3 regions of the Sorangium sp. So ce693 genome follow, and region 2 is predicted to be linked to each of the others. Evidence: predicted binding sites of a transcription regulator. Region 2 holds the regulator's gene; each other region holds the start of a gene.
The links. The regulator HrcA, encoded in region 2, represses chaperone genes, less so after heat shock. The targets are predictions, from matches to a motif close to GNTAGCACTCNCCNNNGGNGAGTGCTANC.
Positions count from the first base shown of each region.

Region 1: groES (co-chaperone GroES) is a predicted target of HrcA. The motif match lies at 2,348-2,376, and genes of this name have one in related genera.
Region 3: groES (co-chaperone GroES) is a predicted target of HrcA. The motif match lies at 6,635-6,663, and genes of this name have one in related genera.

Region 1 covers NZ_CP150347.1:4,204,782-4,215,309, forward strand. Annotated here, with positions in the region: gene WMF14_RS15975 (hypothetical protein) at 1-789, shown strand, start outside; gene WMF14_RS15980 (NUDIX hydrolase) at 822-1,532, opposite strand; tRNA gene WMF14_RS15985 (tRNA-Glu) at 1,683-1,757, opposite strand; tRNA gene WMF14_RS15990 (tRNA-Gln) at 1,797-1,870, opposite strand; gene groES (co-chaperone GroES) at 2,495-2,794, shown strand; gene groL (chaperonin GroEL) at 2,863-4,542, shown strand; gene WMF14_RS16005 (Crp/Fnr family transcriptional regulator) at 4,739-5,395, shown strand; gene WMF14_RS16010 (MBL fold metallo-hydrolase) at 5,400-6,167, shown strand; gene WMF14_RS16015 (PP2C family protein-serine/threonine phosphatase) at 6,367-7,185, opposite strand; gene WMF14_RS16020 (FAD-dependent oxidoreductase) at 7,424-9,061, opposite strand; gene WMF14_RS16025 (polyamine aminopropyltransferase) at 9,066-10,528, opposite strand, start outside.
Region 2 covers NZ_CP150347.1:6,969-17,496, reverse strand. Annotated here, with positions in the region: gene WMF14_RS00060 (response regulator transcription factor) at 1-288, opposite strand, end outside; gene WMF14_RS00055 (RluA family pseudouridine synthase) at 287-1,357, shown strand; gene hrcA (heat-inducible transcriptional repressor HrcA) at 1,350-2,393, opposite strand; gene WMF14_RS00045 (hypothetical protein) at 2,726-3,520, shown strand; gene WMF14_RS00040 (hypothetical protein) at 3,598-4,659, shown strand; gene WMF14_RS00035 (Fur family transcriptional regulator) at 4,758-5,270, shown strand; gene WMF14_RS00030 (HAD family hydrolase) at 5,320-7,758, opposite strand; gene WMF14_RS00025 (aspartate aminotransferase family protein) at 7,760-9,022, opposite strand; gene grpE (nucleotide exchange factor GrpE) at 9,282-9,866, shown strand; gene dnaK (molecular chaperone DnaK) at 10,054-10,528, shown strand, end outside.
Region 3 covers NZ_CP150347.1:8,766,866-8,777,393, reverse strand. Annotated here, with positions in the region: gene WMF14_RS32640 (class II glutamine amidotransferase) at 1-517, opposite strand, end outside; gene asnS (asparagine--tRNA ligase) at 1,086-2,426, opposite strand; gene WMF14_RS32630 (C2 domain-containing protein) at 2,491-3,330, shown strand; gene WMF14_RS32625 (TrmH family RNA methyltransferase) at 3,346-3,873, shown strand; gene WMF14_RS32620 (GNAT family N-acetyltransferase) at 3,914-4,447, opposite strand; gene groL (chaperonin GroEL) at 4,576-6,204, opposite strand; gene groES (co-chaperone GroES) at 6,238-6,528, opposite strand; gene WMF14_RS32605 (hypothetical protein) at 6,981-7,586, shown strand; gene WMF14_RS32600 (hypothetical protein) at 7,586-8,260, shown strand; gene WMF14_RS32595 (response regulator transcription factor) at 8,386-9,225, shown strand; gene WMF14_RS32590 (hypothetical protein) at 9,587-10,528, shown strand, end outside.

The sequences.
Region 1 (10,528 bases), 4.2 Mb from region 2:
CTGCACGCCCAGCGGACGCCGCCGGAGCGGCGCGAGGCGCTCGTGCGCTGCTTCGAGCGCGTGCTCCTGCACGCCCCCCGGCCGGAGCTCGCCGCGCTCTCGGCGTCGCTGCGCCAGGCGGGGCTCTCCGTGGACGAGGACTTCTCGGTGATGGGCGCCCCGGCCGGCGAGGTGCGCGCCGCCGTGCAGGGGCTCGGCCGGTTTCGCGCCTTCCCGCCGGGCCTGCGCCTGTCCAGGGTGTCGCCGGACGACGACGAGGCCTCGATCCGCGCGATCCAGGAGCTCCAGGCCGAGGGCGGCCACGCGCCGCTCCCGGGGTGGTACCTGCGCGGCGGCGAGGGCCGCTCCTTGACGCTCACGCTGCGCGACGGCGCGGGCGCGCTGATCGGCTGCACCACCCTGTGCGTCGTGACGCGGCCGCAGCCTGCCGAGGTCGGCGGCCGCGAGGCGCTCGCCCAGCTCGGGCTGCTGGGCGCCCCGCCGCTCTGGATCTCCGACGTGGACGAGGCGCCGTCGTGGACGGCCATGCCGATCTGCACCTGTCTGCGCGAGGACCACCGCGGACGGGGGCTCGGGGCCCCCCTCCAGGCGGCGGTGCTCCGGGAAGGGCACGATCGCTTCGGGATCCGGTGGTTCTATGCGCTCGTCAGGGCCGGCGACGAGATCGCCAAGCGCATGAACGCGCGTTGCGGGCTCGCCCCGCACCGCGCTGAAGGGTTCCTCGTCGCGTCGGCGTTGCCTCCCGAGAAGCCCCGGCGGCCGGCGGACGCGCGCCGCGGCTCAGGCTGACGGGACGGACGCGAGGAGAAAGCGCCGGCGTCCTAGCCGAGGAGCCACGGGGCCGGCGCGTCGCCAGCAAGGCGCCGGCGGATGGTGTCGAGCGCGCGCTCGAAGTAGCCGTCGCGCGCGACCACGAACTCATCGAGCCGCACGTCGCGCGGCTCGACCTTCACCGCGCCCGCGGCGTCCGGCGGCCGCCGCACGAGGCCGCTCGCGCGGGGCACCTCGCCTCGGACGAGGCGCAGCGCCGCGTCGAGCGGGAGCGACAGCAGCGCGGTCACCTCGTGCGGATCGGGACGCAGCTCCGCGAGCGCGCGGCGGGTCGTCGCGAGCAGCACGTCCTGCAGCTCGCGGTCGACGATCCCGGGCGCGTGATCGTCCTGGCTGCGGCGCGTGCCGAGCCGGACCACATCGCGCGGCGAGAGCGGCAGGCCGATCTCCTCCTCCGCCTCGCGCAGCGCCCCCGCGAGATCCTCTCCGGCGCGGTAGTGCCCCGACACGGCGACCTCGAGCGCGCTGGGCCAGGTGTCCTTGTCCGGGCTGCGCTGCTGGAAGAGCACCCAGGGATCCGCGGCGCTCTGGCGGCTGTCCAGCTCCAGGCCATCGGGCCCGCGCTCGAGGAGCACCCACACGTGAACGCTCCGGTGCCAGTCGCCGTCGCGGTGAACGAGCCCGCGCGCCTTGCGCACGCCGAGCGGCCGGCCGCCGTCATCGAGGATGTCGAAGAGCTCCTCTACGTCCTGCGCGGCCATGCGCCGGAGGGTAGCGCAACGTGAACGGCGCAAGACGTCTTTGCTGCTCTGCGTGCTCGCGCGCTCGTCAGATGGCGCTGTGCTTCGCGTCGCGCTCGACGCATGACATCGAGCGGAAGCAGCAGGAAACGAGGCGAAAGTGTGTGAAAGTGGCGATCCCAGCGGGAATCGAACCCGCGTTACCGGCGTGAGAGGCCGATGTCCTAACCGCTAGACGATGGGACCTTGTTCTGTGGAGAAGACCGACAGCAGAGCTGAGCGGCCTGGCTGGGGGACAAGGATTCGAACCTTGATAGCAAGAGCCAGAATCTTGCGTCCTGCCGTTAGACGATCCCCCAAGGGGTCAGCGCCGTGTTCATCAGCGCCACGGGCCGCGGAATCTACTTGGGCTGCCTGGATTGTCAAGCGATCAAAATCGGGCCCGACGAAGAAAAATGCTCGGCACCAAAATCCCCGACGTTTCGTGCGCTTTACGGGCTCAGCAAGGCCTCCCGCTGCTCGACCCCCTCGCTCTCCTCGCTCAACCCGCTCCGCCCTCGTTGCATTCCGTCCGTTGTCGTCGCACGCCGCGCTGTCGCCATGATCCGTCCAGGTTGTCTACAGCGTGCCCTGCGTGCTGTCGGAGAGGGGGCTCGTCCCCGGTCAGAGAGGGGGCTCGTCCCTGGAGGAGGCTTCACGACGCCGCGACCGCTCCCTCGGCATCGCTTCTCCAGACATCTCGGCTTCGCCCCTCCGGACTCTCGGCTCCGGAAAAGTCGCGGCTCCCTGCTGCGTGCCCTTGACGCGCCGGGTGACTGATTTACTTTCGGCCGCGGTTTAGCCACCGGCCTAGGAGAGTGCCAAGACACTGCGATCTCGGGCACTTAGCTCTTGTCGTGCGGGCGGAATGCCCCAGCGGGGGGGCGAACGGGACCTCCGGCGAGCCGATGGTCAGTCAACAAGCCGAGGACGAGGGAGCCAGCATGAAAATCAGGCCGCTGCAGGATCGGATTGTCGTCAAGCGCGTCGAGAGCGAGACGAAGACCAAGGGGGGCATCATCATCCCCGACGCCGCGAAGGAGAAGCCGATCGAGGGGCGCGTCGTCGCGGTGGGCAACGGCAAGGTCCTGAAGGACGGCAAGGTTCGCCCGCTCGATGTGAAGGTCGGGGACAAGGTGCTGTTCGGCAAGTACAGCGGCACCGAGGTGAAGCTCGACGGCGAGGAGCACGTGCTCATCCGCGAGGACGACGTGCTCGCCGTGACCGAGTCCGCCGCGACGTGAACAAGGCCTGAGGCAACCGAACGCAAGCGTTTGCACACGCGGCCGCGCGGCCGCGAGGGGATTGAGACATGGCTGCGAAGCAGATCGTTTTTAGCCGCGGCGCCCGCGCCGCGATCCTCAAGGGCGTGAACACGCTCGCCGATGCGGTCAAGGTGACCCTCGGGCCGAAGGGGCGGAACGTCGTCATCGAGAAGAGCTGGGGCTCCCCGGTCGTGACGAAGGACGGCGTCACGGTCGCCAAGGAGGTCGAGCTCGCCGGCAAGCTCGAGAACATGGGCGCCCAGATGGTGCGCGAGGTCGCCTCGAAGACCAGCGACAAGGCGGGCGACGGCACGACGACGGCGACGGTGCTGGCGCAGGCGATCTTCGGCGAGGGCCTCAAGCTCGTCGAGGCCGGCCACAACCCGATGGACCTGAAGCGCGGCATCGACGCGGCGGTCGCGAAGGTCATCGAGGCCGTGCAGAAGGCCGCCAAGCCGACCAAGGACAAGGACCAGATCGCCCAGGTCGCCACGGTCAGCGCCAACGGCGACAAGGAGATCGGCCAGATCCTCGCCGACGCCATGGAGAAGGTCGGCAAGGAGGGCGTGATCACGGTCGAGGAGAACAAGCGCATGACGACGGAGCTCGAGACCGTCGACGGCATGCAGTTCGACCGCGGCTACCTCTCGCCCTACTTCGTGACCGACCCCGAGAAGATGACCGCGGTGCTCACGAACCCGCTCATCCTCGTGCACGAGAAGAAGATCTCGGCCATGGCCGACCTCCTGCCGCTGCTCGAGCAGGTGGTGAAGCAGGGGCGCGAGCTGCTCATCCTCTCCGAGGACATCGAGGGTGAGGCGCTCGCCACGCTCGTCGTGAACAAGCTGCGCGGCACGATCAAGGTCGCCGCCGTGAAGGCGCCCGGCTTCGGCGATCGCCGCAAGGACATGCTGAAGGACATCGCCATCCTCACGGGCGCGACGCCGTTCATGGAGGACCTCGGCCAGAAGCTCGAGAGCGCCACGGTGCGCGATCTCGGGACGGCCAAGCGCGTCGAGATCGACAAGGACAACACGGTCATCGTCGACGGCCAGGGCGACAAGGGCGCCATCAAGGGCCGCATCGAGGCGATCCGCAAGCAGATCGCGGACACGGCGAGCGACTACGATCGCGAGAAGCTCCAGGAGCGGCTCGCGAAGCTCGCCGGCGGCGTCGCGGTGGTGAAGGTCGGCGCGGCGACCGAGACCGAGATGAAGGAGAAGAAGGCGCGCGTCGAGGACGCGCTGCACGCGACCCGCGCGGCCGTCGAAGAAGGCATCGTGGTCGGCGGCGGCGTGGCCCTCTTCCGGGCGGCCGCCTCGCTGGAGTCGCTCAAGTTCAACGACGAGCGCGACGTCGGCGTGCGGCTCGTGCGCCGCGCCGTCGAGGCGCCGCTCCGCCAGATCGCCCAGAACGCGGGGGTCGACGGGACGGTGGTCGCGGAGAAGGTCCGGTCGGGCGCGCCGACGTTCGGCTACAACGCCGCGACCGACGCGTACGAGGACCTGCTCGCCGGCGGCGTCATCGATCCGGCCAAGGTCGTGCGGCACGCGCTCTCCAACGCGGCCAGCGTCGCCGCGCTGATGCTCACGACCGAGGCCCTCATCGCCGAGAAGCCCAAGAAGGAGAAGGCCGCTGGCGGCGGCGCTCCCGGCGGCATGGGGGGTATGGGCGGCATGGGGGGTATGGGCGGCATGGGCGGCATGGGCGACTTCGACATGGGTTGATCGCCTGTCCGCGCCGCTCTCGGGCTGCCGCCGCCTCCGCGCGGCGCCGGCCCGCTGAGCGCGCTGCTCCCGACGAAGCGGGCCGAGGGGTCCTCCAAAGCATGGTGGCTTGGGGGGCCCCTCGAGTTTTGTGAGGGCCAGCGCTCTTGCCCGGGTTTTTGACCCGCGGTCACGTGGGGCGCTAGACTCCCGGGCAATGTCGGAGTCGTCGTTCGCCCGCTATGGCCACGAGTACGTGCCGGGCGACGTGCTCTTTCGTGAGGGGGACTCCGGCGACGTCATGTTCGTCATCCAGTCGGGCGCCGTGCGGATCACGAAGTCGGTCGCCGGCGAGGACAAGGTGCTCGCCGTGCTCGGGCCCGGCGAGTTCGTCGGCGAGATGGCGATCTTGAACGGCAAGCCCCGGAACGCGACGGCCACCGTGAGCGAGCCGTCCCGCTGCCTCGTGATCGACGCGCGGAAGCTGGAGGTCATGCTGCAGCGCGACGTCGAGATAGCGCTCCGTCTCCTCAAGAAGCTGGCGAAGCGGCTCGACGCGGCGAACTCGCTCGTCGAGATCCTCATGCACCGTGACCCGAAGGCGCGCGTGATGCTCGCGCTCGCGCGTCACGCCGAGGCCTTCGGGGAGGAGACGCCTGAAGGCATACGCGTCCGCTCCTCTCCCGAGGACATCGCGCGCGAGGTCGACGTCGAGCAAGAGACGGTGGACGAGGTGATGAAGCGGCTCCGCCGGCTGAGGCTCCTCTCGTACGGGCCGCCTGCACCCGCGGCGATCATGGTGACCGACATGCGCAGGTTCCGGGATTTCATCGAGTTCCTGGACATGCCGCAGAAGTTCGGCGGAGAGAGCTGAACCAGTGGAGCTGCGTGTCATCGGCTGCCACGGCGGTGAGACCCCCAGGCATCGCACGTGCGCGTTCGTCGTGGACGACGTCCTCGCGATCGACGCCGGCTCGCTGACGAGCGGGCTCGAGGTGAAGGACCAGGCGCGGATCGAGGCGTGCCTCGTGAGCCATGCGCACCTCGATCACATCCGCGACCTGGCCACGATCGCGGACAACCGTTGCCAGCTCGGGTGCCCGCCGCTCGTGATCGCGGGCACGCGCGAGACGCTGCGCACGCTCAAGAAGCACTTCTTCAACAACGTGCTCTGGCCCGATTTCGCGGTGATCCCGAGCGCCGGGCAGCCGACCATCCAGTACCTCGAGCTCAAGCCGGAGCGCCCCACGCCGGTCGCCGGGCGACTCGTGCGGGCGGTCCACGTGACGCATACGATCGACGCGTCGGCGTTCGTGATCGAAGGGGACGGCGGCGCGATCGCGTACAGCGGCGACACCGGGCCCACGGAGCGGCTGTGGGAGGTGCTGAACCAGCAGCAGGACCTCCGCGCGCTGCTGATGGAGGTCAGCTTCCCCAACCGGGAGCAGCGCCTCGCCACCGTGAGCGGCCACCACACGCCGCAGACGCTCGCCGTCGAGCTCCAGAAGTTCCGCGCGCCGAGGGATCTGCCGACGATGCTCTACCACATCAAGCCGGTCTTCCAGGCCGAGGTGGAGCGCGAGTGCGCCGCGCTGAAGGGGCTGAACCTGGAGGTCCTTCAGCTCATGGATCACTTCGTCCTGTAGCCGACGCGTCGCCGACGCATCGGCGCGGGGCGTCGTGCGCGCGGGTGATGGCAGCGCTGCGCTCGGCGGGAGCGCGGCGCCGAGCTGCCCGGCCCGAGGGGGATAGCTCGATGCCCCGAGCGAGAGCGCACCGCGCAGGAGGTGAGGCCTGCGCGGCGGCGGCGGGAGCCCGCGCGCAACCGCCGAGCGGCGGCGCGGGCTAGCGGCTTTCCTGCGTGGGCTCGTCGTTGAAGGGGCGCTTGCCGTCGGGCACCTCTTCGACGCGGGCGAGGACGACCGTGATGTTGTCGGTGCCGCCGAAGTAGTTCGCCCGATCGATGAGCGCCTTGCACGCAGCGTCCAGCGAGCCGCTGGACATCACGAGCTCGAGGATCTGATCGTCGCTCACCAGCCCGGACAGGCCGTCCGAGCAGAGGAGGTACACGTCACCGTGCCGCGTCTCGTCCGTCACGAGATCGACGAGGACGTCCTCGCGGATGCCGAGCGCGCGCGTGATGACGTTGGCCGGAAGCTGCCGGACCTCCTCCTCGGTCATCCACGGGGCCATGTGCGCCGCGTCGCTGACGAGCGAGTGGTCGCGGGTCAGCTGCGTGATCTGGCTGTCGCGCAGGCGATAGCAGCGGCTGTCCCCGACGTGACCCACCGTCACGTGCTCGGCGTCCTTGGAGAACATCGCCGCCACGATCGTCGTGCCCATGCCGAAGTCGGCGAGCGTCTTCAGCGAGCGATCGAAGATGCGCCGGTTCGCCAGCCTGAGGCCGGTGACGACGTAGTTCTCCTCCTCGGTCAGGTTCGGATCGGCAGGGAAGGGCCAGGTGGCGTCCCTCCCCACCGTCACGGACAGGAAGTCCGAGAGCGTGCTCACGGCAAGCTGGCTCGCGACATCGCCCGAGCGGTGTCCGCCCATTCCATCCGCCACGGCCACGACACGGTACTCCTCGCTGACGAGGAGGTTGTCCTCATTGTGGTCCCGGAGGAGCCCGGTATCCGTCATCCCGGCAAACCGGGTCCGCAACATGGGCAGAGAGTAGACGCGGAGCAGGGGGGCAGCGCAAGTTCAAGGCGAGGGCAAAGCTGAAATCCTGGGCCGGATCTCCCACCGCGACCGCTCCATGGCCGCCGGAAGCGGCCGGCGGCAGGGGTGGAGGACCGTTCCGGAGGCGCTCGCTCGCCGGACGCACTTTGCTCTTGAAAGATGAGAGAGGACGTGGGGTTCCTCGCGGAGCGGCGCGCGCCAAGGCGACGGGCGCTCGAGCTCAGAGCCAGCTCTCGCCGATCGCGATCCCCGCCGAGGCCGCGATCGTCTCGGCGGCGCGCACGCCGCAGGCGTGCGCCTCCTCGAAGAGCGCCATCCCCGGCTGATCGACGTGAGCCCAGGCGACGCGCTCGGAGAGCGCGCAGCGCGGCTCGAACGGCCGCGGGCCGAGGAAGCCGGGGCGCGGGCGCGGCATCGCGTGACCCCAGATCATGACGTCCATCCGCTCGACATCGTCGCGCAGGTGCGGGTGCGCCGGCGCGAGGTCGCGCAGCACGCCGTCGGCGAGCGACTCCCACGGCGCGCGGAGCAGCGCCGCGCGCGCGGCGGCCACGTCCGGCCCGCCGAAGGCGCGGTAGTAGGTCAGCACGGTGCGCTGCACCGGCGTCTCGAGGCGCGATCGCTGCATCGTCGCCGCCGCGAGATCGGTGAGCTGGTGGCGCGCATCGACGTAGCCGAGCCCCTCGGCGCCGTAGAGGACGGAATCCCACGCGTGGTTGGGGTCGATCGGCCGCTCGACGTGCAGGTTCGCCACGAGCCACGCCGACGCGATCCGCTCCGGCAGCTCGCCCGCCGCGCTCCCCGCGAAGATCCGGCGCACGACGAACGCCGGCGCCGCGAGGATGGCCGCGCGGGCCTCGATACGGCGCGCCTCGCCGCGCTGCACGTCGACGTAGTCGATCTCGACGCGGCCGCCCGGCTGCGGGCGCACCGACGTGACGAGCGCGCCGAGCGACACGCGCGGCGCCGCGCGCTCGAGCAGCGCCTTCACGAGCCGGCCGTTGCCCTCGGGCCAGACGAGGTAGCGGCTGCCCGCGAGCTCCGGCGTGCGCGCCTTGCGCCCCGCGAAGTAGTGCAGCCCCGCCCAGGCCGAGATCTCCTCGGGCGCGCCGCCGAAGTCGTCGAGCATCGCGTAGCGCACGTACCAGCGAAGGAACGGCGTGCGGTACCCCTCGCGATCGAGCCACGCCGCCATGCTCATCCGGTCGAGCTGGAGGAGCTCGGGGTCGCGCGAGGAGCGTTCGAGCGGGATCTGGAACGCCGGGCGCCCGTCGCTGCCGGTGAGCTCCGTGAGCTCCTCCTCGAACGCATGGAACCTCTCGAGCTCGTCCAGCGCCTCGCTCGAGAGCGCGTCGAGCGGCGCGAGGCCGCTGTGCCACGCGCCCTCGTAGAACAGCCGCTCGCCCGGCGCGTGGCACAGCCGCCGCGGATCGAACGTGGGGCGCCCCGCCGCGTCCCACCCGGTGACGACGCCCATCTGCTCGAGCAGGCGCAGCGTCGCGCGCGCCTCGACGTTCGGCGCGGCGAGGTAGTGAGCGCCCCACGGGTACGGCACGACGCCGTCGTCGCCCCACGCGCTCGTGCCGCCTGGCCTCGGCTCGAGCTCGAGGACCCGCAGATCGAGCCCGGCGCCGGCGAGCCGCCACGCGGCCGACAACCCGCTCACCCCGCCGCCGACGATCACGACGTCCGCGCGCTCGGCGGGGCCGCTCGCCGCGGGCAGCGGGCCGCCGCGGAGCAGGTGGCCCGCGCCGTGGGCCGCGCCGACGATCTCGCCGGCGAGCGGCGCGCGCCCGGGCGAGGCCGTGTGCACGACCCAGCCCGCGGCCACGGAGCTCAGGAAGCCGCGGCGGTTCACCGGATCACCGGGTCCACTCGGCCCACTCGCGCGTGTACACGGAGACGAGCTTCTGGTCGTTCAGCCGGTTGATCGGCGCCTCGACGCGGCCGAGATCGCGAGGGAACCGGAAGAGCTCCGGCAGGCCGCTCGAGTCGAGGTAGCGGAGCCTCGACGGATCGATCCGGAGCGCGCCGGGCGCGGCGAGCCCCTCGCCGCCCGCCAGGATGAAGCCCCACTCGCCGAAGCTCGGAACGTAGACGTGGAGCGGCGCGGTCTTGAAGCCGGCCGCCTCGAGCGTCGTCACGACGCACCAGAACGACTCGCGCGCGTAGTGAGGCGACGTCGCCTGGACGACGGCGAGCCCGCGCACGGAGAGCCGCTGCCGGAGCAGGTGATAGAACGCGTCCGTGTACAGCTTGCCGACGGCGTAGTTGCCCGGATCGGGGAAGTCGACGATCGCGAGATCGAACGACTCGGTCGACTCCTCGAGGTACTTGAACGCGTCCTCGTTGCGGACGGCGACGCGCGGGTCGCGGAGCGAGCCCTGGTTCAGCTCCGCGGCGAGCGGCAGATCGCGGAAGGCGCCGGTGACCGCGCCGTCCAGGTCGACGAGCAGGATCTGCTCGACCGACGGGTAACGGAGCAGCTCGCGCGCTGCGAGCCCGTCGCCGCCGCCGAGGATCAGCGCGCGCCGCGGCTCGCGCCCCAGCGCGGCGACGGCCGGGTGCACGAGCACCTCGTGGTACCGGTGCTCGTCGTCCGACGAGAACTGGAGGTTGCCGTTCAGGAAGAGGCGCGTCGTGCGCGGGCTCCTCGTGATGACGAGGCGCTGGTAGGGCGACTGCGCCGCGTAGACGATGGGCGCCCCGAAATAGAGCGCCTCCGAGCGCTCGACGAACCGCGAGACGAGCGCGAAGGCGACCCCGAGCCCGGCGATCACGATCAGGCAGAGCGCCCGCAGCCGGACGACGACGGCGCGATCGAGGGGGAACAGGAACGTGCTCGTGATCGCGACGGCCGCGTTGAGCATGCCGAAGAACAGGCTCGTCTGGTGGATCCCGAGGCGCGGCAAGAGGAGCGAGGGGAAGAGCAGGCTCGCGGCCAGCGCGCCGATGTAGTCGAGCGTGAGCACGCGCGCGACGAGCCGCTTGAGATCGAGCGAGAAGTTGAGCAGCCGGATGAGCAGCGGGATCTCGAGCCCCACGAGCACCCCGATGAGCAGCACGAGCGAGTAGAGCAGCGCGCGGAACGAACCGAGCGCCGTGTACACCCGGAAGAGCATCGGCGCGGAGAGCCCCCCGACGAGCGCGAGGCCGAGCTCGATCTCGACGAAGCGCTCGAGGAGCCGGCTCTCGATGTACTGGGAGAGGTACGAGCCGATCCCCATCGCGAACAGGTAAAGGCCGATGACGAAGCTGAACTGCGTCACCGAGTCGCCGAGGACGTAGCTCGCGAGCGTGCCGGTGATGAGCTCGTAGACGAGCC
Region 2 (10,528 bases):
CGCCGTCACGACGCGGAAATCCTGACCCGCAAAGGTGATTTCGAGCACTTTGCGCATGGTCACGCTGTCGTCTACGGCGAGAAGGGTGCTGGCCACGAACGGGTCTCCTCTCAGATGGCGAGAAAGCGATGACGGCTCTGGATATCTTCGGCTCCGGTCGCGCGATGTGTCAACATTCGCGGTGTATTTCGCCCCCGCGGGCCCCGCGGATGTGCGTTTTTCGCGCCGGTAGAGCCCGGTCCCACGCTGGTGGGCGGAGCCGAGGCGCCCCCCGGTGAGCTTGTACATGCGTCCGCTCCGACCCGCCACTCCGCCGAGCCAGGAAGACAAAGCCGCCGAAACGACCGGCGTCCACCCCGCCGCCCAGGTGCGACCTCCGCAGGACGGCCGCTGGACGGTGCCAGCCGAGCTGGATCGACGCCCGCTGGACGGGGCCGTCCGTGCGCTGGCCGCGGTCTCGTGGTCCGACGCGCGCCGCTTGATCGAGACCGGCAAGGTGCTGGTCGGGAGCGCGGTGGCGACGAGCGCCCGCCGGCGGGTGCTCACCGGGGAGCAGATCGAGGTCCGCTTGCACGCGCCGAGGCCCGAGACCGTGCGGCGGCGCAAGCTCGAGGGCGAGCTCGTGGTCTACGCGGACGCGAGCGTCGTCGTGGTGAACAAGCCCGCCGGGGTGAGCACCATCCCGTACGGCGACGAGGATCCCGCGGAGCAGGCCGCGACCCTCGACGCGCTGGTGCGCGAGGTGCTGGCCAGGCGCGATCGCCTGCGCGGGCGCGCGCCGCTCGGCGTGGTGCAGCGCCTCGACAAGGGGACGAGCGGGCTGCTGGTCTTCGCGCGGACGCTCGCCGCGAAGAAGCACCTCGCGCAGCAGCTCCGCGTCCGCGCGATGCACCGGCAGTACCTGGCGCTCGCGCACGGCGCCGTCCCGCGCGGCACCTACCGCAGCTACCTCGTCGAGGATCGGGGCGACGGGCTGCGCGGCTCGGCGCGAGAGGGGCGGCGCGAGGGGCAGCTCGCGGTGACGCACGTGGAGCCGATCGAGGTGCTCCGAGGGCCGCAGGAGGGGGCCGGCGCCGGCGGCGTGACGCTCGTCGCGTGCCGGCTCGAGACGGGACGGACGCACCAGATACGCATCCACCTCGCGGAGGCCGGGCACCCGCTCGTCGGCGAGACGGTCTACGTGCGGGACTACCGCGGGGCGAAGATCCCGGCCGCGCGGCTGATGCTCCACGCGGCCGAGCTCGGCTTTGACCACCCGGCCGACGACCGGCCGATGCGCTTCCAGGCGCCGCCGCCCCCGGACTTCGACGACGTGCTCGATCGGCTCCGCGAGCCGCAGCGGAAGGGCGCTACTTGACCTTGCCGCGGACCTCGGTCATCGCCGCGGCCGTGGCGTCGACCAGCGGCATGACCTTCGCGTAGTCCATCCGCGTCGGGCCGAGCACGCCGACGGTCCCGGCGACGCGGCCGTTCTCCATGTAGGGCGCGGCGACGAGGCTGAGCTGGCCTCCGCCAAGATCGCCCGCCTCGCTGCCGACGAACACGGTGACCTCACCCGCGCCGGCGGCGAGCGTCCGGTCGAGCAGATCGACGAGCTCCTCGCGCTCCTCGAGCGCCTTCATCAGCTTCTTGAGCCGATCGACATCGGCGTACTCGGGCAGATCGATCAGGCGGTTCTGCCCCTCGATGACGACCTCGCTCCGCCGGGTCAAGTCGGCCGTCGCCTTGCTGCCGAGCTCGAAGGCGCGGCGCCTCAGCGCGTCGATCTGGAGGCGCTCGTCCGCGAGGCGGCGGGCGAACAGGTCCCGGATCTCGCCCAGCGTGCGCCCCTCGATGACATCGGCGAGCAGGTTGTGGATCCGGGTGAGCTCGCCCTCGTTGATCGCCTCGTCGGCCGAGATGAAGCGGTTCGCGACCGAACCGTCGGCGAAGACGAGCACCGCGAGCAGCTGCCCGGGCTTGGTCGGGATGAAGCGCAGCTGGGCGAGGGCGCGGAGCTCCGCCCGCGGCGCCGCCACGACCGCCGCGGCGCCGGACAGCTCCGAGAGGTAGCGCCCGGTCTCGCGGAGCGGATCGCTCGCCCCCGCGTAGATCTCGGTGAACCTGGCGCTCAGCTCGGCCTGCTGCTCGGGAGACAGCGACCGGAGCTCGACGAGCGCGTCGATGAACAGCCGGAGCGCGCGATCGGTCGGGATCCGCCCGGCAGAGGTGTGCGGCTGGTGGAGGTACCCGGCCTCCTCGAGGTCAGCGAGCACGTTGCGGATCGAAGCAGCCGAGAGATCCAGCCCGTACTTCCGGGCGAGCGTCCTGCTGCCAACTGGGTCGCCCGTTGCGATGAACTCGGTGACCGCGGCGAAAAGGATCTTCCGAGATCGATTGGAAAGATCACTCATGTCAGCTGCATGCAGCGCACAAGCGCGCCGCCGTGGCTACCTGGACCAGGGACCGCCCGGACCGGGAAGCCATGCGGGCCGGACCTTCGCTCCCGTACGTCAAGCTGCGCGTGCGGGCGCTCGACCCACGGACGCGCATGCGACCCATTTTGAGGCGATCGCGCGGCCCGGTCAAATGTCGCGGTAGGATCGGCGAGTAGCCACCCCGCGCACGGGGCCCCGCTCCGTGGGATGGCGGCGCGATCGGCCACGTGGCACGTGGTCGCTCGGCCCCCCGAGAGGCCCCGAGAGGGCCTGCCTGCCTTGCTTCGCACGAGGGATGTACCGCAACGATGCCGCCCGCACGCCATGCCGCCGCTGCCTGCGCGCTCGCCCTCACGCTCGGCCCCCTCGCCGCCGCGCCGAGCGCGCAGGGCAAGCCGAAGGTCAGGTACCACCAGGACTGGGCGAAGCACCCGTCGGCGCGCTACGCGGCCCTGAGCGCGGCGCAGTGCCGCGCGGCGCTCACGCAGCGGAAGATCGCGTTCGAGCCGGTGCCGCGCGCGCCGGGCGTGCTCGCTCCCGTGCGGCTGAGGCAGGGGGTCGGCGGGGTCCTCTACCGGACGGCGCTGCCGGCGCATCAACGCGCGGACAACCCGTACGACGTCTTCGACTGCCGCCTCGCGCTCGCGCTCTCGGACTTCAGCCGGATCCTCCGCGCGCACGACATCGACGAGGCGCTGATGTTCTCGGCCTGGCGGCCTCCGTCCAGGATGTGGCCCGAGGGCAGGCTCGCCACGCGGCACCCCGGCGGGCTCGCGATCGACCTCTACAGGCTCATCAAGGAGCCCGTCGGCGGCGGGTTCGCGGAGGATTGGCTCGACGTGGAGCGCGACTTCGTCGGCAGGCGCGGCGCGCCGGTCTGCGGCGAGAGCGCAGGCCCGACGGGGAGGCCCCGCGGGGCCGGCAAGGGGGCGGGGGGCGGCCCTCCAGCGGACGCGGCGGCGCGAGAGCTGCGGTCCATCGTGTGCGAGGCCGTGGATCAGCACATCTTCACGTCGATCCTCACGCCCAACTACGATCGGGCGCACAAAAATCACCTGCATCTCGAGGTGACCCCCGGCGTCCAATGGCATCTCGTGCGCTGATCCGGGACGGGACGTCGTCCGTCCTCCCGCGCGCAAACCCGCTCTCCCTCCGAGGTCGACCCGCTATGTTAGCCCGCGTGCCCGCACGAAGACCCCCGCTCTCCCGCGCGTCCGCCGCGCTGGCGCTCGCCGCTGTCGCGCTGTCGTTCACGTTCGTCGGCTGCCCCTGCGTCAGCGGCCCCGTGAACGCGAGCCCTGGCCTCCGCTGGTTCCTGTTCTCGAACTTCGGGGCCAGCAAGATCTGCCCCGAGATGCTGAAGAGCGGGGTCTCGCTGCGCCTGCAGGACAGATCGGCGTCCATCGGGCGGTTCTTCCCGATGCAGTGCTCGTACGACGTCAACGACGCGGCCCAGACGATCACCGTCCACATCGCCGGCACGGGGTACGGCTACATGCAGCCGGCCAAGCGGGTGGGCTTCTCGCTCACGACATCCGTCGAGTACCGACCCGACTTCCAGCTCGCGGACGACAACGTCTACGTGTGGGGACGGCTGAACCGGATCGTGCAAGGGCCGAGCTTCCAGCTGGGCTACGTCGAGAACCCCGTCATCGACGTGATGGCCAACGTCCCGCCGTTCGGAGGGCTCGCCAACCTGCTCGGCAACCAGATCGTCGCGGGCGAGCTGACCCGCGGGTTCACCGTCCTCTACAACGAGGAGACCGGGAAGGACTTCACGCTGGGGATCCTCATGCCGCCCCAGCGACCGCACCACCCGTTCGAGGCCGAGGACGAGGAGCGGTACACCTTCGCGAACGAGACCATCGAGGTGCACGCGCACCAGCGCGACTACCTCGGGCCGTTCGAGATCGCCGACGCGGACCAGGCGCTCTACCTCAAGGTCAGCGCGCAGGGCGCGCCCGTGGACCTCATGATCGTCGACAAGCCCACCGGCGACGCGTGGCGCGAGGCGTACCAGACCGGCAAGCCGCTCGGCCCCCCGCCAGGCCCGGTGCAGGCAGGCGGCCCTCTCCAGCCCGGGATCATCGAGACGCGCCGCTATGCGCTGCGCCCGGGCCTCTACTACGTCGTCGTCGACAACACGGCGGCGGCCGGCCTGGTCGCGCCTCCCATCACGCTGCTCAGCCCCCTCGGGGGGCCGGCCGCTCAGGTCAGCTACATGGCGCAGGTCGGCGAGTAGCGCCGACGAGCAGTGCACGGACAGCGTCGGCGAGGTCACGCCAAGTAGGCTCGGTCGCCGGCCTTGACGCGGTTCGCCGCGAACGGGATAAACTTGCCATGGCCGTCATGGAGAGAGAGGGGAGCAGCGCCAGCCACGTCGACCAAGTTGCCCTCGACCGGCTACGCGCTCGCCTCCAGGCGTACATGGCCAAGAAGGGGCTGAGATCGACGGCGCAGCGCCGGCTGATCGTCGACACGTTCTTCTCCGGCGCCCCGCACATGACCATCGAGGACCTGCTCGCGGAGGTGCGCGCGCACGACCGAGGCATCGGGTACGCGACGGTGTACCGCACGCTCAAGCTGCTCGCGGAGTGCGGCGTGGCCTCCGAGCGCCGGTTCGGGGACGGCCTTAGCCGCTACGAGCTGGCGGACGACGCCAGCGCGCACCACGACCACCTGATCTGCGTCAACTGCGGGAAGATCATCGAGTTCGAGGAGCCGCGGATCGAGGCGCTCCAGAAAGAGATCGCCGCGAAGTACGGCTTCGAGGTGACCTGGCACAAGCACGAGATGTACGGCGTCTGCGCGGACTGCCGCGACGGCAAGGACACCACGCCCGACGTCTCGTAGCCCGCCGCGGCGCGGCGAGGAGCCCCGCGCCGGCGACCGCGCCCGGCGCTCAGCTCTTCGCGTCGAGCGCGCGGGCGTGGACGACGGCCATGACGCCGCCGAGCAGCGAGGCGATGGGCGCGTAGGCCGGCGGGAGCACGAACGCGGCGATCACCGCGGCGCCGACGAGCGCCGGGGCGACGCTGAGCGCGAGCCCGACGCGCGCCTCGAGGCGCGTGCGGTGCGCGAGCGCGAGGGAGAGCGCGGCGTCACGAACGTCGTCCGACGCGAGGACCGTGGAGAAGTCGGCGGGCGCCGAGCCGGCGGCGCCGAGCGCCACGGAGACGTCCGCGGCGCCGAGCGCGGCGTCGTCGACGCCCGCGTGGCCGAGGACGGCGACGCTCGTGCCCGCGTCGATCAGGCGACGCACCTCCGCGCCGCGATCCGCGGGGAGGATCTCGGGGCGGATGTGATCGATGTCGAGCGAGCGGCCGATCGCCTCGCACGTCTCGCGCGCGTCGCCCGACATCAGCACGGGCTCGATCTGCGCGTCGAGCAGGTGCTGGATGGCGGCCCGCGCCCCGGGGCGCAGCCCGTCCTGCAGGCCGATGATGCCGACGAGGCGGGCGCCGACCGCGACGAGGACCACCGTGCGCCCCAGCGCCTCGAGCTCGGCGACGCGGCTCTCGGCCGCGGCGATCGAGATCCGCTGCTCGAGCATGAGCGCGCGGTTGCCGACGCACAGGTCCTCGCCGGACGAGGTGACGGCCGTCACGCCGAGGCCGGGGTGGAAGTTGGGGTTGCGCACGCCGTCGGGCCGCAAGCCGCGGGCGCGCGCGGCGCGGACGATCGCCGTCGCGACGGGGTGCTCCTCGGTGCGCTCCGCCCCGGCCGCGAGCGCCAGCACGTCGCTCGGCTTGAGCTTCTGCCCGGTCGCCTCCAGCTCCGCGAGCTCGGGCTCGCCGAGCAGCAGCGTGCCGCGGGCGCAGAACACGGCGACCGAGGTCTTCCCTGCGCGATCCCAGGCGTCGGCGCTCTTGTAGACGATGCCCCGGCGGAGCCCGAGCAAGATGCCCCGCGCGACGTGCACCGACGCGATGGATGCCGTGATCGCCGTGGACAGCGCGGCGAGCACGGCGGCCGCGGTCATCGCGATCTCGACCGGAGCGCGCCCGGCGACGAAGGCGGAGAGCGCGCCGATCGCCGCGGCGCCGATCGCCCAGCGCTCGGTCAGGGCGCGGGAGGCCTGCGCGATGGGCGCGAGGGCGTCCGCGCGCCGGCGGGCGTCGAGCAGGACGCGCGCGACCGCGCGATCGCCGCCGGAGAAGGTGCACGCGCCGACGAGGCGACCCCGGACCACGGTGGCCCCGGCGACGACCGGGTCGCCGTCGCGGCGGCGGGTCGGCGTGGTCGCGCCGATCCAGGGGAGGACCTCGACATCGCCGCCCGTGACGACGAGGTCGACGGGGACGACCTCCCCCGCGTCGACCTGGACGCCCTCGCCCGGTCGCAGCTCGTAGAGCTCATCCCCGGCGCCCTCGAGAGAGCCGCCGTCGCTGCCGCGCTGCGAGGCGCGGTCGGCAGGCGCCTGACCCTGCGCCCACGCGCCAGGCGGCCGGCGCGCCGGCGTCGAGAGCACGGATCCGATCCACGCCCGCTCCGCGAACACGCGATGTCGGGCGCTCTCGATGAGCCACGCGCTGATCGCGCTGGCGGTGGCGATCACGCCGGCGAGCGACGCGGCCTCGGCCGCGAGGGCGCGGTCCTGACCGAAGAGGGCCCAGACGGCGGCCACGAGCCCACCCAGGACGGGCGCGAGCATCGGCGCCGGGTGCGGATCGGTGGCGTCGCGCGCGGTCGTGGCGGCGCGGCCGAGGAGCATCCCGGCGCTCACCGTGGCGAGCACGATGCGCGCGCCGATGACGAGCTTCGCGTCCCCGGCGAGGGTGAGCGCGACGGCCAGCGTCCCCGCGATGATCGCGAGCACGAGCAGGAGCGCGCCGATGTCCCGCGCCTCGACCGCATCGTAGCGCTGCGGCTCCTCGCTCAGGATGGTGTTCCCGATGGGCTCGAGCAGCGCGCGATCGTCGTCGAGGACGGGCAGGTCCGGGAGCTTCTCGTCGAGCGACACGGGCGGGAACGCGTCGACGATCGGCGCGTCGAGGTCCGCGACGCGCGCCGCGCCCTCGTCGGCGCTCGCCCGCGCGGGCTCGGCGCGCGCCGCGGAGGCGTGGTGCCCGCCGGCGCCGGGCGGCGCGCCCGACGGGAGCCCCCGGGGAGGAGCGCCGGCGAAGGGCGCGCCCGACGCCGCGAGGCCAGCAGGCCGGCCGTCGCCCGGCGCAGGCGCCGCTTCACCGAGGAAGGCGTGGCGGCACCGCGCGTTGCAGAAGTAATGGAAGCGCTGATCGAAGATCGCCACCTGCCCCGCGCGCAGCGGATCGATCAGCTTGCTGCAGCCCGAGCACGGGACGGGGGCGGCGGCGGGACCCGCGGCGCGCGAGGCGACCACCTCAACCCGCAGCCGGCGTCTCGGCGAGCGCGGCCTCGACCTCGGCCAGCGCCTCGTCGATCTGCGCCTCGCTCACGATCAGGGGCGGCGTGAACCGGAGCACGCTGTTGCCCGCGATCGTGAGCAGCACGCCCCGATCACGCACGCGGCCGAGGGCGGCGCGCGCGTCGACGGTCGGCGCGAGGATGAGCCCGCGGAGCAACCCGCGCCCGCGCTCGCCGAGGCACACGCCCGGCAGCCGCGCGGCGATCGCGGCGAGACCGCGGCCGAGCCGCTCGCCGCGCTTCACGGCGGCCTCGCACAGCTTCTCTTCCTCGATGACCGCGAGCACCGTGCGCGCCGTGGCGGAGGCGAGCGCGTTACCGCCGTAGGTCGAGCCGTGCGAGCCCGGGGGCAGCGCGCCGTTGAGCCGCTCCCGCAGCACCAGCGCGCCGACCGGGAACCCGCCGCCGAGCCCCTTCGCGAGCGCCGCGGCGTCGCTCTGGACGCCGTCGTACGCCGCGCCGAGCCAGTGCCCCGTGCGCCCGATGCCGGTCTGCACCTCGTCGACGAGCAGCAGCGCGCCGTGCTCGTCGGCGATGCGCCGCAGCTCGGCGAGGAACCCCGCCGGCGCCGGCAGCACGCCGCCCTCCCCTTGCACCGGCTCCACGAGGATCCCCGCGACGTCCGGGCCCATGGCGGCGCGCACCGCGGCCACATCCCCGTAAGGCACGTGCGTGACGCCGTCGAGCGAGGGGCCGAAGCCCTCGCGGTACTTCGGCGTCCCGGTCAGGGCGACCGCGCCGAGGGTGCGGCCGTGAAACGCGTTGTCGAACGCGATGATCCGGTAGCGCCCCTCCTCGCCCCGGTTGAAGAAATGGCGGCGCGCGAGCTTGAGCATCGCCTCGTTCGCCTCCGTGCCCGAGTTGCAGAAGAAGGCGCGATCGAAGCCGGTCTTCTCGCAGAGCTCCTCGGCGAGGCGGAGGTTCTCCGCGTTGAAGAAATAGTTGGAGACGTGCATCAGGCGGCCCGCCTGCTCCGAGATGGTCGCCACGAGCCGCGGGTGAGCGTGCCCGAGCGAAGCCACAGCCACCCCGGCGCACATGTCCAGGTACCGGCGCCCCTCCGTGTCGAAGAGCTCGCAACCCCTGCCGCGGTCGAGGACGAACGGCGGCTGGCGGTAGTTGCCGAGGAGGTGCTTCTGCGCCGCGAGGAGCGGCGCGCTGGCGGGCGTCGAGGCGTTCGCCGGAGGGGGTTCGGCGGCGCGGCTTGTGGCGATGCTCATGGGGGGCGATCTAACGCCGGGCGGGGCCTCGGAGCAAACGGTCGATGCGGCGCCCGCAGCGGATCGTGGAGACCCGGGCAATCCGTACCTCCGGAGCGCGTCCGGAGCGCCTCCGAGCGCCCGGGCGCCGACCCACGCGGGCGTCCTGGGCCGGGGCGGCGGCACGCGCCGGCGCGCTCGGGCGCCGGCGCTCGCCTCCTGCCGACCATGGGCGTGGCGATTGCCAGCGGATCGCGGCTGGTTATAGTGCCGCCGTCCTATGAGCGATTCGGAACAAAATGGGTCGAACCAGAACACGGGGGAGACGGCGGAGGCGCAGGCTGAGCGCGCAGAGCCTGCGGAGCAGCAGGCCCCCGCCCCCGAAGACAAGCTAGGCGAGGTGCAGGCGGAGGCCGCGCGGATGCGCGAGCAGCTGCTGCGCACCGCCGCGGATTTCGACAACTTCCGTAAGCGCTCCCGGCGCGAGGTCGAAGAGGCGCAGCGCCGCGGCCGCGAGGCGATCCTGAAGGATCTGCTCCCGGTCTTCGACAACCTCGAGCGCGCGGCCAGCCACGCCGAGAGCGCGCCGGACGTGAAGTCGGTCGCCGAGGGCGTCCGGATCGTGACGAAGCAGTTCGTCGACACGCTGGAGCGCATGGGCATCAAGCGCATCGCCGCGGTCGGCAAGCCCTTCGATCCCAGCGTGCACGAGGCCATCCAGCAGCTCGACTCGACCGAGCACCCCGCCGGCGTCGTGATCGCGGAGGTCCAGCCGGGATACATGCTGGGCGATTACCTGATCCGCGCGGCCATGGTCGTCGTCTCGAAGGGCTCGCCCGTCGAGCCGGCGCCCGCAGCGAACTGAGCCTCCGCGCGGCGTCGCGCCGGCTCCCTCGGCGCACACCTCCGGCACGGTGCGCATCCTGGCGGTGATCCTGTCCGGGATCTGCCGTGCCCCGCTACCTCACCGCACGATCTCCCCAAATATCACGGGCGCCCAGGTCGTCTCCCCACCCGGCGAGCATCCAGGCCTGTAGTATCTTTCGCCGCATATGGGGAAGGTGATCGGCATCGATCTCGGGACGACGAACTCGTGCGTGGCTGTCGTCGAAGGGGCAGGCGTCGCCTCGGCGAGCGATGTTCGGGTGATCCCGAACGCCGAGGGCGCGCGCACCACGCCTTCCGTGGTCGGCTTCCCCGCGAGCGGCGAGCGCCTGGTCGGACAGGTCGCGCGCCGCCAGGCGGTCACGAACCCGCAGAACACCATCTATGCGGTGAAGCGGCTGATGGGCCGCAAGTTCACCGCGCCCGAGGTCAGCAAGCAGATCAGCCTCGCGCCCTACAAGATCGTCGAGGCGCCGAACAGCGACGCGTGGGTCGAGGTCAAGGGGCGCAACTACTCGCCCCCCGAGATCTCGGCGGTGATCCTCGGCCAGATGAAGCTGGTCGCCGAGCGGTTCCTCGGCGAGCCCGTGACGGAGGCGGTGGTCACCGTCCCCGCCTACTTCGACGACGCGCAGCGGCAGG
Region 3 (10,528 bases), 4.5 Mb from region 2:
ACGTGCCGCCGTGGGCGGCGAGCAGGTACTCGGGGTTGGTGACCACGATGTTCATCGCGCTCGGCCCCGCCCCTTCCTCCGCGCAGAGCCGGTCGACGAGCGCGATGGAAGACCGCAGGGCCGTCCGCGCGCTCGCCGCGTCCACGTTGGGCCGATCGAGCTGGCCGCTGTCGTGGAGGAAGGACAGGAACAGGTGGAAGAGGATCTCGCTGTCCGTCTCGCCGCGAACGTCGCGCTGGAGAAACTGCGGTAGCGAGTCGCTCAGCTGGTTCCGCAGGCGGGCGAACCCTTCGACTGTGCCCGTGTGGGCGAACAGCCACTGCCGATAGCGGAACGGGTGCGTGTTCTCGGTGCGCAAGCTGCCGACGGTCGCAGCCCGGACATGCGCCACGAGGATGTCGGCGCGCACGTCCTTGGTCATGTCGACCAGGCTGATCTCGGGTCGATCGTCGATCGGCCGGCGCTTGAGGAGAATCTCTCCTCCCTGGTAGAAGCCGACCCCCCAGCCAGGGATCACGCCCTCCCTTCGGCGAACCGTGAGGGCACGTTCTTCGAGCTCGATCGCACGCGCGCCGAGATCCGGACGGTTACCGATAAAGCCGACGAGACGAGCCATAGCTTTGTCCTCGCGAGTTGGGTCGGGGAGGCGGGGGCAGGGTCCGGCTCGCCGGTAGAGCGCTCCCTCATCTGCAAGCAGGGGTGGCTCCGTCGGTCGGCCGAGTGAGCGTGGGTCGCGGGTTGCGCCCTATGCTTTCTTGATACGACAGAGTCGCCCTGCAAGCGGAGCAAAAACGGATCCCCAGCGGCGAGCTGCGGCGCGGGCACGGCCTGACCACACTGGCCGCCGTTGTCGCGCGTCGCGTGGGCTTGCCGATCGCGTTACCTCTTACTCACGCTCCTCGCACAGCGTTGCGATTCCGACGCGTGGGCGCGCGGGGAGCGGCTAGCCTCGTCTGCTTCCGCTTCCACGCTTCCACGCTCGCACGCGCTCGGCCCGCCGCGTCGGCGCCGTGGCGCATCGCGCCGTGAACGAGGTGCTGCCAAGCGGTCCCCAGATTTCCCGGCAGGATCTCTGACGCGCGGCACTACGGCGAGAGCCGATTCAGCATGCGCGGGAACGGGATCGTCTCGCGCACGTGGGGCAGACCGCAGATCCAGGCGACGCTCCGCTCGATGCCCAGCCCGAAGCCCGCATGCGGGAAGGTGCCATACCGGCGCAGATCCAGGTACCAGCCGAACGCCTCGGGGGGCAGCCGATGCGCCTCGATTGCCCGCTCGAGGGTGGCGAGATCATCCTCGCGCTGCCCGCCGCCGATCACCTCTCCATAACCCTCCGGCGCGAGGACATCGACGCAGAGCGCGAGCCGGTCGTCCGTCGGATCGCGCTTCATGTAGAAGGCTTTCACCTGAGCCGGATAGCGGTGGATCATGACGGGACGATCGTACCGGCCGGAGATGATCGTCTCGTCCTCGCCGCCGAAATCCTCGCCCCAGGGAAAGTCCGAAATTTCAGTCTCTCCGGCCATTTTGCGTTTCTCCGCGCGCGCCTCGTTCAGGATGGCGACGGCCTCGTCGTAGCGGATGCGCGGGAACGGCTTCTTGACGGCCTCGAGCTTCCCGACGTCGCGCTCGAGCACCGCGAGCTCGGGGCGGCGGCGCTCGAGGACCCGCTCGACGATGAAGCAGAGGAAGTCTTCCGCGAGGTCCATGTCGCCCGCGAGGTCCATGAACGCCACCTCGGGCTCGACCATCCAGAACTCGGCCAGGTGGCGGCGGGTCTTCGACTTTTCCGCGCGGAACGTAGGGCCGAAGCAGTACGCCTTCCCGAACGCGGCCGCTGCCGCCTCCATGTACAGCTGCCCCGACTGGGTGAGGTACGCCTTCTCGCCGTGGTAGTCGGTCTGGAACAGCGTGCTCGTCCCCTCGCACGCGTTCGGCGTGAAGACCGGCGCATCGACGAGCGTGAACCCGCGCCCGTCGAAGAAGTCGCGGACGGCCTGGATGATGGTGTGACGAACGCGCAAGATCGCGTGCTGCCGCCTCGATCGCAGCCAGAGGTGGCGGTGATCCATGAGGAAGTCGGTCCCGTGCTCCTTCGGGGAGATGGGGTACTCGCCGGTGGTGGGGGCGAGCACGCGGAAGGCGGACGCGGCGATCTCGTAGACCCCGGCGCGCTTCGGGTGCGCCTTCACCTCGCCGACGACATCGATCACGCTCTCCTGGGTGACCTTGTCGGCGGCCGCGAAGACCTCGTCGCCGACGTCGCTCTTCGCCATCACGCACTGGACGGTGCCGAAGCCGTCGCGCAGCTCGAGGAAGTGGAGCTTGCCGCTCGATCGCTTGTTGTAGAGCCATCCGCGGAGCACGACAGTGCTGCCGACGTGCGCGCTGAGGTCGCTGGTAGCAATGACGGGCTGATCGTGCATGGGCGCCCGAAATAGCACGGTTTAGTTGCGGCTGACGCCGGCTCCGGCCAAAAATGGCGCCATCTTGGTCCTCCGACGGCATCGCGCGCTCTCGCTCTGCTTGCCCGCGTTCATCCTGCTGCTCGCTGCAGGTGGCACGCCGCTCGCCGCGGGCGGCTGCTCGGCGCTCTATCCCGAGCTCTCGACCCGCCTGCGCGAACCTCCTCCAGACCAGGAGCTGCATCCTCCGCCGCCCGAGGACGTCCGATGGCTTCGGGTCGTCCGTGCGAGAATCCCGGAGCGCACTCGGGACGGCCGAGCCTGGGATTCCGGCGCTGGCGACCTCCCGGACCCCTATGTCCGCGTCTTCGTCAACGGCGCGGAGATCTTTCGGACGGCGGAGCAAACGAACACGCTGGAGCCGACCTGGCCCGAAGGACCCAGCGGGAACTTCCAGATCTTGCCCGAGGACCGGCTCCGGGTGGAGGTCTGGGAAGCGGACCCGCTCGTCGACAAGCCGATCGGGGTGCGCGACATCGGCCGCCCGAGCGACACGCAGCGAGCCGCAGGCGAGATCGAGGTCGAGCTCGATGCGGGCGGCTCGCTCACGCTCGCGTTCCAGCCGGCGCACGCCAGGTTCGGCCTCGGCCTCTGGTACCAGCTGCATTCCGGCTCCGCATTCATCTCGCGGACCATGGAGGGCGGGCCTGCGGAGCGCGCCGGGCTCCGCAAGGACGACGAGGTGCTGGAGATCGCCGGGCAGCCGCTGCGGCGCATGTCCGTCGCGGCGATCCGGGGCGCGCTCGACGCCGTGCCGCGCGCCGGGCTCGTGCTCCTGGTCAAGCACGCCACGGGCACGACCGAGCGCATCAGGGTCCACGAGGGGCCCATCTATCCGCTGTTCGATCGCTTCGCCGCCGAGTAGGGGAGCCAGCGCGCCGTGAAGATCCCGCCCTTCGGGCTCACCACCCGGGAGATCCGCGAAGAGCTCGCCCCCTTGCGGAGCGACTTCTCCATCGCCGTCTGCCGCGCGAAGAACCCGTTCAACATCGGCGCCATCATCCGCGTCGCCCACTCGTTCCTGGTCCGGGAGATCTTCCTGATCGGGACCGAGCCCTATTACGAGCGCGCTTCGATGGGCATGCAGAAGTACGAGACCATCGTCGAGTGCCCCGACGAGGCGAGCTTCCTCGAAGCGGCGCGCGGCCGCCCGCTCATCGGCGTGGAGCGCGATCACGCGCGGCGGACCCTCTGGGAGGCGCCGTTCCCCCGCGGGCTCGTGTTCCTCTTCGGCAGCGAGGATGACGGGCTGCCGCAGGCGCTGCTCGATGCGTGCGAGGACGTGATCGCGATCCCCATGTACGGGATCAACCACTCGTACCCCGTGGCCATCGCGGCGGGCATGACCCTGTGCGAGTGGGCTCGGCGGCGCGACCCGCGCGGCGGCGTGAGCCGCGCAGGCGGGTGAGCGACGCCGCGGCGGGCCCCCGCCCGTGGACGGCGGGGCGCTACTCGGGGTAGCGCTCGAAGACGAGGAGCTCGCCCAGGAGGTCGTGCTCGAGCGTTCCAGCAGGGCGCATCCCGAGCTTCTCGATCACCCGGAGCGACGCGCGATGCCAGGCCGGCGTGGTCGCGATCACGCGCTTCACGCCCGGCTGCTGCAGCGTCCAGTGCAGGACGGCGCGCGACCCCTCCGTGGCGTAGCCCTGGCCCTGGGACTTGCCCTCGACGCCGTAGCCGATCTCCACGGTGCCGGTCGCGTCGGGCCGGCCGTTCAGCACCACGCTGCCGACGACGACGCGCTCCTCCTGCCCGCACGTCACCATCAGCCGCGTGCCCCACAGGAACGCCTCTGGATCGTCCCGCAGCCGGTCGAGCGGCGAGCTGAAGGCGCGCTCGACGAGCGCGCGCCCAGGCCAGGCGTCAGGGAAGCGCGCGCCGGACAGGGCCTCGGCCTCGGCGCGATCTCCGCGGATGACCGCCTCGAGCAGGGGCAGCGAGACCGGGGTGAGCGCCAGGCGCTCGGTAGTCAGGGTGCTCATCGCGAACCTGCGCCGGATCAGATCATGCGCCGCGGCCCGCCGGAAGTCGAAATGGCGAAGGGCCGACTTCCCGAGAAGGAAGTCGGCCCTCGCCCGCCGGGCTTAACGGTCAGCGCGGCGCGTCGCGATCAGAAGTCGTGGCCGTGGCCCGCGTGGGCGCCACCGGCCGCCGGCTTCTCCTCCTTCGGCCGCTCGGCGATGAGCGCCTCGGTGGTGAGCATCAGGCTGGCGACGCTGGCCGCGTTCTGGAGCGCCGACCGGACGACCTTGACCGGATCGATGACGCCCATCTCGAGCAGGTTGCCGTAGTCGCCCGACGCCGCGTTGTAGCCGTACGAGTCCTTGCCGTCGCGCACCTTCTGCACGACGATCGAGCCCTCTTCCCCGGCGTTGGCCGAGATCTGGCGGAGGGGCTCCTCGATGGCGCGGCGGATGATGTTCACGCCGAACCGCTGCTCGTCGTTGACCTTGAGCTTCTCGAGCGAGCTCTGCGCGCGGATGAGCGCCACGCCGCCGCCCGGGACGATGCCCTCCTCGACGGCCGCGCGGGTCGCGTGGAGCGCGTCCTCGACGCGGGCCTTCTTCTCCTTCATCTCGGTCTCGGTCGCGGCGCCGACCTTGACGACCGCGACGCCGCCCACGAGCTTCGCGAGCCGCTCCTGGAGCTTCTCGCGGTCGTAGTCGCTCGTCGTGTTCTCGATCTGGGCGCGGATCTCCTGCTGCCGGGCCTTGATCTTGTCCTTCTTGCCCTGGCCGCCGACGATCGTGGTGTTGTCCTTGTCGATGATGACGGTCTTGGCGCGGCCGAGATCGCTGATCGTGACGTTCTCGAGCTTGAGGCCGAGCTCCTCCGCGATCACCTGGCCGTCCGTCAGGGTGGCGATGTCCTTCAGCATCTCCTTGCGGCGATCACCGAAGCCCGGCGCCTTGACGGCCGCGCAGTGCAGCGTGCCGCGGAGCTTGTTCACGACGAGGGTCGCGAGCGCCTCGCCCTCGACGTCCTCGGCGATGATGAGGAGCTGCTTCTGGCTCTTGGCGATCGCCTCGAGCACCGGGAGCAGGTCCTTCATGTTGGAGATCTTCTTCTCCGAGATGAGGATGTAGCAGTCCTCGAGGTTCGCCTTCATGGCCTCGGGATCGGTCACGAAGTACGGCGAGAGGTAGCCGCGGTCGAACTGCATGCCCTCGACCACGTCGAGGGTCGTGTCGGCGCTCTTGGCCTCCTCGACCGTGATCACGCCCTCCTTGCCGACCTTCTCCATCGCGTCGGCGAGGAGCTTGCCGATCGTCTCGTCGCCGTTCGCGCTGATCGTGCCGACCTGCGCGATCTCCTTCGCGTCCTTCGTCTGCTTGGCGGAGCCGCGGAGGTGCTCGACGATCGCCTCGACCGCCTTGTCGATGCCGCGCTTGATCTCCATCGGGTTGTGCCCGGCCGCGACGAGCTTGGAGCCCTCGCGGTAGATCGCCTGGGCGAGCACCGTCGCGGTGGTCGTCCCGTCGCCGGCGATGTCGCTCGTCTTCGAGGCGACCTCGCGGACCATCTGGGCGCCCATGTTCTCGAAGCGGTTCTCGAGCTCGATCTCCTTGGCGACCGTCACGCCGTCCTTGGTGACCGTCGGCGAGCCGAAGCTCTTCTCGATGACGACGTTGCGCCCCTTCGGGCCGAGCGTGACCTTGACCGCGTCGGCGAGGGCGTTGACCCCCGCGAGGATCATGCTGCGGGCGGACTCGTTGTAGATGATTTCCTTGGCTGCCATGGTGTCTCTCCTAAGTTCCTTCTGTCGCCCGCGTCACTTCTCGATCACGCCGAGGATGTCGTCCTCGCGGAGGATGAGGTGCTCTTCGCCGTCGATCTTGACCTCGGTGCCCGAGTACTTGCCGAAGAGGACGCGATCGCCCTCCTTGACGTCGAGCTTCCGCACGGTACCGTCCTCGGCGACCTTGCCGTTGCCGACGGCGACGACGGTCCCCTCGATCGGCTTCTCTTTCGCGGTGTCCGGAATGTAGAGACCTCCCTTGGTCTTCTCTTCTTCCTTCACGCGCTGAACGATCACGCGGTCCTGGAGCGGTCGAATCTTCATCTTTGCAAATCCTCCGGGGACGAGCGCCGCGTCCCACGAACGGCAAGACCCAGCCGGCCCGCCTGAGCAGCCGCAAGGTCCCATACGATTGCAGTCTGGGCACTTTGCTAGCACTCACCTATGGCGAGTGCTAGCGAGCGCGCCGAAGATAGCCACCCCCTGGAGGGTGTCAAGAGTGGCCCCAGGCCGGCACTTTGCGCGTTGGCAGCCAGGCGCAGAGGTGGCTGTAAGTCCTGGAGATTGCAGGGGAAGGTGCGTGGCGCAAGGCTGGGCTCGGCGGAGCCCCTCGGCTAAAATGCGCTTATGAGGGCAAAGCTGCGGCAGCACAGTGACGCGATGCCCTCACGGTCTCCAACCCGAGGGAGGCCGCCGGGACGTGTCTGGTTGACCTGAGCGCGCGGTGGCCCGGGTTACGTCGGTATCCAGGGCACCCGCACAAGTGAGGTGCCGCTGTGAGCCAAGCGATCTCTCTCTCCCCGAGCATGACCCGCTATTTCCAGGAGGTTGTGGACGAGGCGCTCCGAGTTCGGAACGTCGCTGCTACCGAGGCGGCGTCGAGTTACCTCGTCGGTCTGCTCTGTGCCTTTGCTCACCCGGACGAGCATGCCGAGTCTGCCTTCAACCAGCCCCTGACCTTTCTTCTGCGCGATGCGCTGGAAGCCTCCGGAGCCGAGCGTTTCCAGCGGCTGCGTAACCTCGGAGACAGCGTCCTCTACGTGGTCGGCTTCTTCGGCGGCCACATCGAGGTCAAGGGGGTCGATCGCGGCTACGTGGTCGGGGTCGGGTCGACCGCTTACCACCATGCGGCCGCTATGCTGCGCCTCAATGCGCGCGTCGGCCAGGGGCCGGATGTTCTTTCGGAGATGGCCGAGAAATTCGAGCGGTTCGTGAGCGTCCTGAACGATGTGGCCGACGGTACGCTCGCGTCGGGGGCTCGGGACGAGCGCTCGGTGCTCCGGCTGTACGAGCGCTGGGTTCGTACGGGCTCGAGTCGACTCGCGGATGAGCTCGGGGCACGAGGGCTCGTGCCGAGCCGTGGTGCGGGCGGGCTCAACTGATGCGGGGGGCGACCTTCCCGGCCCGGATCCAGCAGCACCTGGCCCGCACCTATGCGCTCGATGACGCGCCCGTGGTCGACGATTTCATCCGGCTGACGGACGGCAGCGCCCGCGAAGCGCTGCTGATCCGGCACGCCGGCGGAGATGGCGGGGATATCGAGGTCGCGCTGCACCTGCCCCGCCGGGCGATCACGCGGGGGCGAGAGGGGACGCTGGACGAGATCTGCCAGATCGTCGAGGGCGTGAGCCACTTCCTCTACGTGGCCGAGCGAGCCCGCAGGGAGCTGCCGGCGACCCAGCTCGAGCTCGAGCTCCAGGCCGAGGTCGACAAATACGTGCTGCTTGTCCACGGCGATCTGGCGGACGAGGTCGAGCCGCCAGGCCCGCCGCTCCGGCGCCGCCACGAGGCGGCCCCATCGGGGGCGGGGCGCTTCGAGCCCGAGCGCGCGGCGCGGATCCGCGCCCATCTCTTCGAGCGGGTCACCTTCATGGATCCACCGGGCACGGAGACCGGCGATCGCTACCGGATCGCGAACGATCTGGCCGCGCGGTTCGCGGGCCGACTCGAGGCCGAGTTTGCCCGCCATGGGCGTCATGCCGAGCTGCTCGCCGCGCTGCGACGCTTCTATGCGGCGGGGCAGACGGAAAAGATCGCGCTCGCGCGCGCCGCGTGAGCGCATCCTCCCTGGCGCTCGGGTCGCTCGGGAGGACGGCGAACGGCGAAGAGCGCTGGCTGCGGCAGCGCGGTCTCGTTCTCTCTTGACCGGTTCGCGCGCACGTACTCTCATCCGCATCCACGATGCCTTCCGCGAGCATGATGCCGCCCCGTGTGCTGGTGGCCGAAGACGAACCGGCGATGTTGAGCCTCGTTGCGCGTCACCTGAGGAACCTGGGTTTCTCTGTGATCGAGGCCTCCGAGGGGGATGCTGCCTGGGAGCTCGCGCGTGAGCACCGGCCGGATCTGGTGATCCTGGACGTGATGATGCCCGGCATGAGCGGCTGGGAGATCTGCAAGCGGCTGAAGAGCGACACGTCCGACGGACGGCCGTTCGCGAGCACCGGCGTCATCATGCTCACCGGGATCGGCGAGAACCTGAACGAGATGACCTCGCCGCTCTTCGCCGCAGACGCCTGGTTGAACAAGCCGTTCGATTTCTCGGATCTGGACGCGCGGGTGCGCGAGACGCTCGCCCGTTATGCGAAGCAGGTGCCTGAAGCGAACGGCGCCAAGGCCCAGGCCAGCGCGGTCGGCGAGGAGCGTGAGGCCGCTGCGCAGCCGTCCCCCAGAGAAGGGGCGACGGGGGCGAAGAAGTCGGCGGCAAACAGTGCCGTGGCGAGCAGGGCTGCTGCGAAGCGGTCGGCCGCGACGAAGAAGCCGGCCGCCAAGGCGGCGAAGAAGCCGGCCGCGGCGAAGAAACCGGCCGCCAAGGCGGCGAAGAAGCCGGCAGCCAAGGCGGTGAAGAAGCCGGCCGCGGCGAAGAAGCCGGCAGCCAAGGCGGCGAAGAAGCCGGCCGCGACGAAGAAGCCGGCAGCCAAGGCGGCGAAGAAGCCGGCTGCTACGCCGGCCGCGGCGAAGAAGCCTGCTGCGGCGAAGAAGCCTGCCGCCAAGGCAGCGCCCAAGAAGAAGTCGATGAAGTGATCCAATCCGAGGCGGGCGCCGTGCGCAGCGGCCCGACCCCTAATTCCCACGCAACGTACGCATGCCGCCGCCGAGCCGGGTGCAGAGGAACCGTCCGATCGGCGCTCGGAGGGAGGACCCCCACCCACCGCCGGCAGCACGCATCCATGCCGGCAGCACGCTGAGCGCAGCTGCCCTGCACGGGAATCATCAGGGCTCGCCGCGCGTCATTGCCTCGTACGTCGCGCGCAGCCTCTACGTACGTCGCACGTCGCGCGGAGCCTCCCAGGAACTTTCGGGCGCCTGACCCGTCAGCAGGTACAATGCTGCGACGTTTCCCCTTCGAGGGCCCCCGCGGGGGGCGCCCGGAGCGCTGAGCACCGTGAGCGACTCTCGCACGAAGCAACTGGACCGCATTCGCAGCGCCGCGCTCGTGGTTGAGCTGAGGCTCCGGTTCGGGCGCGCGCTGCGTGCGCTGCCGAGCGCGCTGACCCTCGCGCTCGCGCTCGCTGCCGGGACGCTCGCGGTGCACAAGGCGCTCCCGGCGTACCTCGGCGAGCCGCGCGCCCGCCAGCTCCTCCTCGGCGCGGGGCTGCTCGTGCTGGCCACCCTCGTCGTGGCGATGCTGCGACGCTTGCCTCCGCGCGCCGGCACCATCGCCCTCGATCGGCACCACGGCCTCCACGACCGGCTGACGATCGCCCTCGCCTTCGAGGCGCTGCCCGCAGCGCAGCGCACCCCCCTGATGGAAGCGGCGATCGACGACGCCTGCGAGCACGCCGCAGGGCTGCGCCCCGCCGGCGCCGCGCCGCTCGCCGTCCCTCGCGAGCTCTGGACCTCCGCCGCGGTGGGGCTCGGCGTGCTCGCGGTGGCGCTGCTGGAGGTGCGCACCCCGCGGAAGCAGGCGCCCGTCGCGGCGACCATCGACGCGCTCACCATGTCGCCCGACGACCTCGAGCTCTTCAAGGACGCGGCGAAGGCGCTCGATCGGCAGGACCAGAGCCCGGAGATGAAGTCCGCGGTCGAGCGGTTCAACCAGCTCATCGAGGACATCGCGAACAAGCGCCTCGATCGCACCGAGGCGTTCCGCCGCATGGAGGCGCTCGAGCGCGAGCTCCTCAAGGGCGCCGAGGCCGACCTGAAGGCGCTCGATGAGGCGCTCAAGGAGACGGGGGTCGACCTCAAGAAGAGCGACCTGGCGAAGGGCGTGGGGGAGTCCCTCGAGAAGAAGGATCTCGAGAAGGCGAAGAAGGACCTGAAGGAGCTCGCCGAGAAGCTCCGCGACAAGAAGCAGAAGTTCGACAAGGCCGAGATCGAGCGGCTG